Regions from separate parts of the Pantoea sp. E956-1 genome, predicted to be linked through region 4. Evidence: predicted binding sites of a transcription regulator. Region 4 holds the regulator's gene; each other region holds the start of a gene.

Region 1 (2,205 bases), on a different contig from region 4:
TCCGGTAACGGTTCGATGCCGCCAATGGTCATGCCGGTGGAGCAGACCACCTCCGGCTGCGGGCCGATGTAGCGCAGCGTAAAGTGTTCGCCCGCCAGCTTCAGCGTCTCGGCCGGGCCGGTGAGATCCAGCGCCATCACGCTGGGCAGGGTTAAAAACCAGACGGTGTGTGTCATGCTGGCCCGGGCTACACCAGATCCCAGCCACGGGCGCGCCACAGCGCAGGCAGTTGCGCCATATCATCGAAGCGCGTCACCAGCGGGTGATCCAGTTCAGGGTTGTGCGGGTCGGCGCAGTAGTAGTAGACCGGAATGCCGGCGGCGATACCGGCGCGGGCGCCCGCTTCGGAGTCATCCACCAGAATGCAGCGCTCAATCGGCACCTGCATCTGTTCCGCCGCGTGGTACATCAGTTCCGGATCGGGCTTCCAGTGCAGAATGTCATAGCCGCTGTAGAGGTGCTCCGCAAACAGCGGCAGCATGCCGGTTAAGCCCAGCGAGTGCTGCATCTTTTTTACCGTCCCGTTTGAAACCACGCACATCGGCACCTTTATCTGCTCAACCAGCGCTTTCGCGCCTGGGATGGGCTGCAGTTGCTGATCAAACAGCCGCGCGACCTCTGCGCGATAGGCGGTCTCCACCTCTTCCATCGGTAGCGTCACCTGATGCGCATCGCCGACGTCACGAATAATGTCGTAGAGTTTGACGCCCTTATACTTCTCAAACATCTGCTGCAGCGACAGTTCCAGGCCGTAACGGGCAAAGGTGTTGACGTAGGCCTGGGTACAGAGCAACTCACTGTCCACCAGCGTGCCATCGCAATCAAAAAAGACGCATTCTACTGACATCAGACTCTATCCTTCGATTCAGGGGTGTGCTCCACACTCTACCGCACTCAGCACAGATTGCGAGACTGGCAATCGGTTGCGAAAAATCATTGTATTGCCCCGGTAAAATCGCCAGGATACGCGCCGATGATTTTTTCTTCTGGATGGATGGCATGAGCAAGCAAGGCGTTTTGCAGCGCATCTTCAGGCTGCAGGAACATGGCACCACGGTGCGCACCGAAGTGATCGCGGGTATCACCACCTTTCTGACGATGGTCTACATCGTCTTCGTCAATCCGCAGATCCTCGGCGTCGCCGGCATGGATACCCAGGCGGTGTTTGTGACCACCTGTCTGATTGCCGCCTTTGGCAGTATTCTGATGGGACTGTTTGCCAATCTGCCGGTGGCGCTGGCGCCCGCAATGGGGCTGAACGCCTTTTTCGCCTTTGTGGTGGTTGGCGCGATGGGCTATTCGTGGCAGGTGGGTATGGGCGCGATCTTCTGGGGTGCGGTCGGCCTGCTGATCCTGACGCTGCTGCGGGTTCGCTACTGGATGATTGCCAATATCCCGCTGAGCCTGCGCGTCGGCATTACCGCCGGTATCGGCCTGTTTATCGCCATGATGGGGCTGAAGAATGCCGGTATTATCGTGCCGAATCCCGATACCCTGGTGGCCGTGGGGAACCTGACCTCGCACAGCGTATTGCTGGGCGCGCTGGGCTTCTTTATCATCGCTATTCTGGCATCACGCAATATCCACGCGGCAGTGCTGATCTCGATGGTGGTTACCACCGCTATCGGCTGGATGCTGGGTGACGTGAAGTTTGTCGGCCTGTTTTCTGCGCCGCCTTCCATTACTTCTGTGGTCGGCCAGGTGGATATCAAAGGCGCCTTCAACATCGGCATGGCGGGCGTGATCTTCTCCTTTATGCTGGTTAATCTGTTCGACTCCTCCGGCACGCTGATCGGCGTCACCGACAAAGCGGGACTGACCGATGAAACCGGCACTTTCCCGCGCATGCAGCAGGCGCTCTATGTCGACAGCATCAGTTCAGTGAGTGGTGCGCTGGCGGGCACCTCATCCGTGACCGCCTATATCGAAAGCACCTCGGGCGTGGCGATTGGTGGTCGTACTGGCCTGATGGCCGTGGTGACCGGCCTGCTGTTCCTGCTGGTGACCTTCCTGTCACCGCTGGCCGCGATGGTGCCATCCTACGCCGCTGCGGGCGCGCTGATTTACGTTGGGGTATTAATGACTGCCAGCCTGTCGCGCGTACGCTGGGATGATTTGACCGAAGCCGTTCCGGCGTTTGTGACCGCTGCCATGATGCCCTTCAGTTTTTCCATCACCGAAGGTATTGCGCTGGGATTCATCGCT
Region 2 (2,205 bases), on a different contig from region 4:
AACTGTTCATCAATGCGGCGCGATAATTCATCGCTTAACGCTTCTATCGCGCCAGCAGGAAGAGGTCGGGTATTTGATACGGTAATTTCAACGCGCATAACAGCCTCCGTTTAAGATACTGTATATATTTACAGTATCAGCAGGCCGGAGGCAAGGAAAATTATGCGATGCGCCAGTTCAGCGTTTCACCCGCCAGGAACGGCACCAGTGAGTGGCTGCCGAGCGCGATGGACTCGGGCACCTGCCAGGGCTCACGCACCAGGGTAATCGTCCCTTCATTCAGCGGCAGGCCGTAAAAACGTGGGCCATTCTCTGAACAGAACGCTTCAAAATGTTCCAGCGCGTTCAGCTCTTCAAAAACGGTGGCGTAAGCGGGTAATGACGCTGGCGCATTAAATACGCCTGCGCAGCCGCAACTGGCCTCTTTGAGATGACGCAGATGCGGTGCTGTGTCAGTGCCGAGGAAGACGCGCGGATGACCACTCGCCACTAATTTGCGCAACGCCTCCTGATGCACGTTGCGCTTAAGAATCGGCAGGCAGTAGAGGTGAGGACGAATCCCGCCCACCAGCATGTGGTTGCGGTTAAACATCAAATGCTGCGGGGTAATGGTCGCGCCCAGCGTCTCATCGGCGGCGGCAACATATTCCGCGGCGTCCTGAGTGGTAATGTGCTCCATCACTACTTTCAGTGCCGGAAACTGGCTGCGCAGCGGCATCATGACCGTTTCGATAAACCGGGCTTCGCGATCAAAAATGTCGACATGCGCATCGGTGACTTCGCCGTGGATCAGCAGCGGCATACCGAGCTTCTGCATCCGCTCCAGCACGCGGGCAATCGAGGCGATATCGGTAACGCCATGGCTGGAGTTCGTCGTGGCGTGCGCCGGATAGAGCTTAGCCGCGGTAAACAGACCCGAGGTGAAACCGCGCTCAAGCTCATCAGGATCAAGCGAGTCGGTCAGATAGCAGGTCATCAACGGCGTAAAGGCGTGATCGGCGGGCAGCGCCGCCAGGATACGATCGCGGTACGCTTCACCCGCTGCCACGCTGGTCACCGGCGGCACCAGGTTAGGCATCACAATGGCACGACCATTCACCGCGCTGGTATAGGGCAGGACCGTGTTAAGCATCTCATCGTCGCGCAGATGAATATGCCAGTCGTCAGGGCGACGCAGGGTAAGTTGCTGAGGTTGTGCTGTCATCAGTGAAGCTCCGGCAGAAGGGAAACAAAAGGCGTGTTTTGGCCGGGGTATAAGCATAAGGATTCAGGCAACCGTTTGCACCTGCTTTTTATGCTGATAAAGAAAATCCGCGCCAGGGGCGCGGATAACGGCGTTACTGCGTAAAGGGAATAACCAGTTCGCCAGGTTTCACTTCCAGTCCTTTGGCAAATTTCTTCGCCAGCGATTCGCCTTTACTGCGGTCAGCGCTGAGCACGTAAGCGGGCTTTTGATCAAAGTAGTTTTTCAGCGACTGATTCAGGTAAGGCGTCAGCGTTTTCATAATGGAGGCCATTTTTTCCGGAGCGACCTGCGCATCAACAATTTCCAGATCGCGCAGATAGATTGCACCCTGCTGCTGGTCATAGACCGGCTGAGCACGCATCTTCAGTTGCATATCGGCCTGTTGCGGACCAAACAGTGACGTTACGTTGATTTTGGCGTTGCCAGAGAGCGTCACTTTACCTGGCTCTTCACGGCCAATCTGACTGGTCAGGTTGTTCAGGACGATGTGCGCATTAACCAGCCCGGAAACGCCAATATCTTTCTCATAGTTATTGTGCTTCTGCAGCGCCTGGTTTACTTCCTGTTCGCTGATGGTGTATTGCGTCAGTTGATTACAGCCGCTCACCAGCAGCGCGATCAACAGGGCAGTCAGCCCGAAAAAAGCCTTTTTCATCAATCTTTATCCTGAATATCAGAGCCAATAAACAGGCCATAGCCTGCCTGAATGCGTGGCGGGTGTCATCAGGAAAGAGATGAGAAACGCCTCAGCGTCTCTCATCGGGAGAGGTCAGTGAGCGACGGAGGAGAGCAGATTCACCTGGGTCTGTTTGGCCATGTTATCGCGGTAGTCAGCGACCCGGCTCGGCCAGTCGATACCAGCCACCAGCGTCAGAGAGCGCAGCAGCGGGAAGAGATTAAAATCATCTTCGGACAGCTCGCCATTCACCGCATTGGGCTGGACGATTAGTTTGTCAAGC
Region 3 (2,205 bases), 220 kb from region 4:
CCGCTGCCGAGAAACAGGTTTGAGGTGGGACAGAAAGCAATGGACGAATCGGTATCGTGCAGACACTGCCATTCGTTCTCTTCCAGATGCAGACAGTGAGCAAAGACGCTGCGCCGGCCAGTCAGTTGGTGATGATGATAAACATCCAGATAGCCTTCACGCTCCGGGAACAGTTCTTTGACCCAGGCGACCTCCTGCGGGTTTTCGCTGAGATGGGTATGCAGCCAGGTATCCGGGAACTCCTGACGCAGCTGCTGCACTTTTTCCAGCAGCTGTGGTGATGAGGTCGGCGCGAAGCGCGGCGTCAGCGCGTAGCTCAGCCGTCCACGCTGGTGCCAGCGCTCAATCAGCGCCCGCGTCTGCTGGTAGCTCTGTTCCGGCGTTTCGGTCAGGTTGTCGGGCGCATTGCGATCCATCATCACTTTCCCGGCAATCAGCCGCATGTTCAGCGCTTCGGCGGCGCTGAACAGCGCCTCCACCGATTGCGGATGGACGGTGCCAAACACCAGCGCGCTGGTGGTGCCGTTGGAAAGCAGCTGATGCAGGAAAAAAGCGGACATGCGCGCAGCATGGTCGGGACAGTGATACTGCGCCTCAACCGGGAACGTGTAGTGATTAAGCCACTCCAGCAACTGCTCGCCAAAAGCGCCAATCATCTCTGTCTGCGGATAGTGAATGTGGGTATCGACAAAGCCCGGCACGATCAGTTTGCCGCGCAGGTCGATGACCGGATGTCCCGCCAGTATCGCCTCGCTATTCTCCCAGCTATCCAGCCCCACTACGCATCCATCACGCAGCAGCAGCACCGCATCCTCAAGATAGCGGGCCTGGCCGGCCAGGTCGTCGGGACGATCCACCACGCCGGTAAAGTCAAAGAAGCTGGCGCGTATCGCCGTGTCGGTTGCTGAAAGCATGGGTAGTCCTTTCTGAAAGCGCGATTTTATATCTGCAGAGGGTTATCTGAATAATTCTTTGCAACCTGCGTGCCAGAATTGAAATAGGACAAATTCCTTAAATATCAGTTGAATAAGTCAAAAAAAGGAGTTTGCGCAACAAAAATGGCCTCAGCTTGCTTAGCAACCGTTTGCGGAGCAAATGCAAACGGTTGCTACTCAATATTGCGCACCCTGCTCATTTTGAGTATGGCGGGTTAGCCGCCAGCCTGCCCTTTAACGGTGCAATCCGCTCCGAAAAGGCGCAGACGGATTCCCTTTAAAATCCGTTTACAGGTCTGGCCGCTTTTCCACGCGCAGAAGCGGAAATGAAATGCTATGGTGAAGCCATCGACTCTGAAAATGGCATAAGGAACAGTGAGATGATTATTTTTGTCACCGGTGCAACCGCCGGTTTTGGTCAAAGCATCACCCGCCGCTTTATTGAGAATGGTCACAAAGTGATTGCCACTGGACGACGGTCCGAACGTTTAAAAGCGTTGAAGGAAGAGCTGGGCGAGAATGTCTATACGGTACAACTCGATGTACGTAACCGTGCCGCCATTGAAGAGGCTGTAGCGCAGTTGCCGGCGGAATGGCGCAATATCGACGTGCTGGTTAACAACGCTGGTCTGGCGCTGGGCGTCGAGCCTGCGCACAAGGCCAATGTTGACGACTGGGAAAACATGATCGACACCAATACCAAAGGGCTGGTCTATATGACCCGCGCCCTGCTGCCTCAGATGGTGGAGCGTGATGTGGGTCATATCATTAACATCGGATCGATTGCCGGTAGCTGGCCGTATGCCGGCGGCAACGTCTATGGTGCCACCAAAGCTTTTGTGCGCCAGTTCAGTCTGAATCTGCGCACCGATTTACACGGCACCGCGCTGCGCGTGACCGACATTGAACCCGGTCTGGTCGGCGGAACCGAGTTTTCCAACGTACGCTTTAAGGGCGATGATGACAAAGCAGGTCAGGTCTATGAAGGCGCGACCGCCCTAACGCCGGAAGATGTGACAGAAGCCGTATACTGGGTGGCCACACTGCCTAAGCATGTCAACATCAATAGCCTTGAGATGATGCCGGTCAGCCAGACCCTGGCGGGGCTGAAAGTGCATAAACCTTAAATCCCTGCAGCGCCAGCCCTCACGGCTGGCGTTACCCGCGTCCCCAGCCCATGACGATGATTAGCATGCCGCTGAACGCGATCAGTGCCCCGCTCCAGTCCCACGCACTCAACTTCACGCCATCCACCACCCGCAACCAGAGC
Region 4 (2,205 bases):
AAGCCACAATCATCAGCAGACAGCCCGTGGTGGTCATTAATGCCAGTTTAAGATCGGTACTCATTGCTTGCTCCTTAGACACACAATTAGTGGGGATATCGCATTTTCCCACAGGGCCCGGTAAAAATCTCGTTTTATCCGTTCAGCCTTGTTAGAATCCCGCCTTTGTTGCGCAACGCGCGCAACCCTGATTCCGTTTGCGCACGTTTTCAGGCGTTTTTATTCCGCCAGCGGCCTGTTTACTGGCCAGGAAAGCTGCTTTTTTACGGAAAAAACCCTGAGCAGACGCAAACGTTTAACACTACGCTTATCATAGAGTTAGATAAGCACTGGAGTCCGATTTTCATGGCAACAATTAAAGATGTGGCAAAACGCGCTGGCGTCTCGACAACCACCGTTTCGCACGTCATCAATAAAACCCGCTTTGTGGCTGAAGAGACGCGCAACGCGGTCTGGCAGGCGATTAAGGAACTGCACTACTCGCCAAGCGCCGTAGCGCGCAGCCTGAAAGTGAACCACACCAAGACGCTGGGCCTGCTTGCCACCTCCAGCGAAGCGCCCTATTTCGCTGAAATTATCGAAGCGGTCGAAAATCATTGTTTCGATAAAGGCTATACGCTGATTCTGGGTAATGCGCATAACGATCTGCAAAAACAGCGCGCCTATCTCAGCATGATGGCGCAGAAACGCGTCGATGGGCTGCTGGTGATGTGCTCTGAATACCCGGACGACCTGCTGCAGATGCTGGAAGAGAACCGCAATATTCCGATGGTGGTGATGGACTGGGGCGAGTCGCGCGCTGACTTCACCGATACGGTACTGGATAATGCTTTCCAGGGCGGCTATCTGGCAGGACGCTATCTGATTGAACGCGGACACCGGGATATTGGTGCAATCCCCGGACAGATGGAGCGTAACACCGGTGGCGGACGTCATGCCGGTTTCCTGAAAGCGATGGAAGAAGCGGGTATTCAGCCGCGCGCCGAGTGGATTGTGCAGGGTGACTTTGAGCCGGAGTCGGGCTATCAGGCGATGCAGCAGATCCTGTCGCAGAAGCAGCGTCCGACGGCAGTATTCTGTGGAGGAGACATCATGGCGATGGGCGCGATTTGCGCTGCCGATGAAATGGGTTTGCGCGTCCCGCAGGATATTTCGGTGATCGGCTATGACAATGTGCGCAACGCCCGCTATTTCGCACCGGCACTGACCACCGTGCATCAGCCTAAAGCCCAGCTGGGTGAGAAAGCACTGGAAATGCTGCTGGACCGCATTACCAGTAAACGCGAAGTGTCACAAACGATTGAGGTCCATCCCACGCTGATTGAGCGCCGTTCCGTGGCAGATGGCCCGTTCCGCGACTATCGCCGTTAATGCTCGCTTAACCACTCCTGATTAAGTGTTTGCGCATCACCCAGATAGCTGAGCAACCAGCCTGTCGCCGGTGATGCGCGATCCTCTGCCCAGCTGACGCAGCACGGGCTGTCCGGAAACGCCACCGGCAGCGTCAGTTCAACCAGCTCGCCACTGTCGAGCAGTGGCCTGGCCAGATGACCCGGCACCATCGCCACACACAATCCCGCCTGCACGCACTCGAGCCCGGTTTGCCATTCCGGCACCACCAGCCTGCGCTGGTTATCCAGCGTCCATGTCATACGACGCGGCAGCGCGCGTGACGTATCTTCCAGCACCAGCGACGGCCAGCTACGCAGCGTATCGTCATCTATCTGGCTCGCCTGCGTCAGTGGATGATGGGGAGCGACAACGCAGCGCCAGTTAAGCGTGCCCATATCCCGAAAAGCAAAACGTCCACCCACCGGTATCGCCTGAGTGGCACCAATCGCCACTTCGACCCGGCCATCGGCCAGCGCATCCCAGACACCGTTAAAGACTTCATAGCTGATGATCAGCTCCATATCGGGAAAGTGGCGATAGAAATCTTTGACCAGTTGCCGGGTGCGCTGAGGTTTGGCTATACGGTCAACGGCAATGCTTAGCTGGCCGCGCCAGCCGTTAGCCAGCTGCTGACACTGTCGCCGGGTGGCAAGCATTTTTTTGATGACGCTGCGCCCTTCCCGGACAAAATGTTCACCCGCCGGGGTCAGAACCACTTCGCGATGCTGACGTTCAAACAGCGGTACCGCCAGCCAGTTTTCCAGCTGACGCACCGTATAGCTGATGGCAGAGGGCACCCGATGTAACTCCTGT

What was found. The regulator PurR, encoded in region 4, represses purine synthesis genes. The targets are predictions, from matches to a motif close to CANGCAAACGTTTGCNTG.
Region 1: AC0T7J_RS17390 (NCS2 family permease) is a predicted target of PurR. The motif match lies at 913-930, and genes of this name have one in related genera.
Region 2: pyrC (dihydroorotase) is a predicted target of PurR. The motif match lies at 1,269-1,286, and genes of this name have one in related genera.
Region 3: guaD (guanine deaminase) is a predicted target of PurR. The motif match lies at 1,095-1,112, and genes of this name have one in related genera.

The regions. Positions count from the first base shown of each region.
Region 1 covers NZ_CEUYZP010000007.1:159,355-161,559, forward strand. The annotation lists gene AC0T7J_RS17380 (GlxA family transcriptional regulator) at 1-176, opposite strand, end outside; gene yieH (6-phosphogluconate phosphatase) at 188-847, opposite strand; gene AC0T7J_RS17390 (NCS2 family permease) at 1,000-2,205, shown strand, end outside.
Region 2 covers NZ_CEUYZP010000002.1:467,011-469,215, forward strand. The annotation lists gene dinI (DNA damage-inducible protein I) at 1-98, opposite strand, end outside; gene pyrC (dihydroorotase) at 161-1,204, opposite strand; gene AC0T7J_RS09725 (lipoprotein) at 1,338-1,901, opposite strand; gene grxB (glutaredoxin 2) at 2,016-2,205, opposite strand, start outside.
Region 3 covers NZ_CEUYZP010000001.1:376,516-378,720, forward strand. The annotation lists gene guaD (guanine deaminase) at 1-914, opposite strand, end outside; gene ydfG (bifunctional NADP-dependent 3-hydroxy acid dehydrogenase/3-hydroxypropionate dehydrogenase YdfG) at 1,316-2,062, shown strand; gene AC0T7J_RS01850 (YnfA family protein) at 2,094-2,205, opposite strand, start outside.
Region 4 covers NZ_CEUYZP010000001.1:158,635-160,839, reverse strand. The annotation lists gene cydH (cytochrome bd-I oxidase subunit CydH) at 1-64, opposite strand, end outside; gene purR (HTH-type transcriptional repressor PurR) at 346-1,371, shown strand; gene punR (DNA-binding transcriptional activator PunR) at 1,368-2,205, opposite strand, start outside.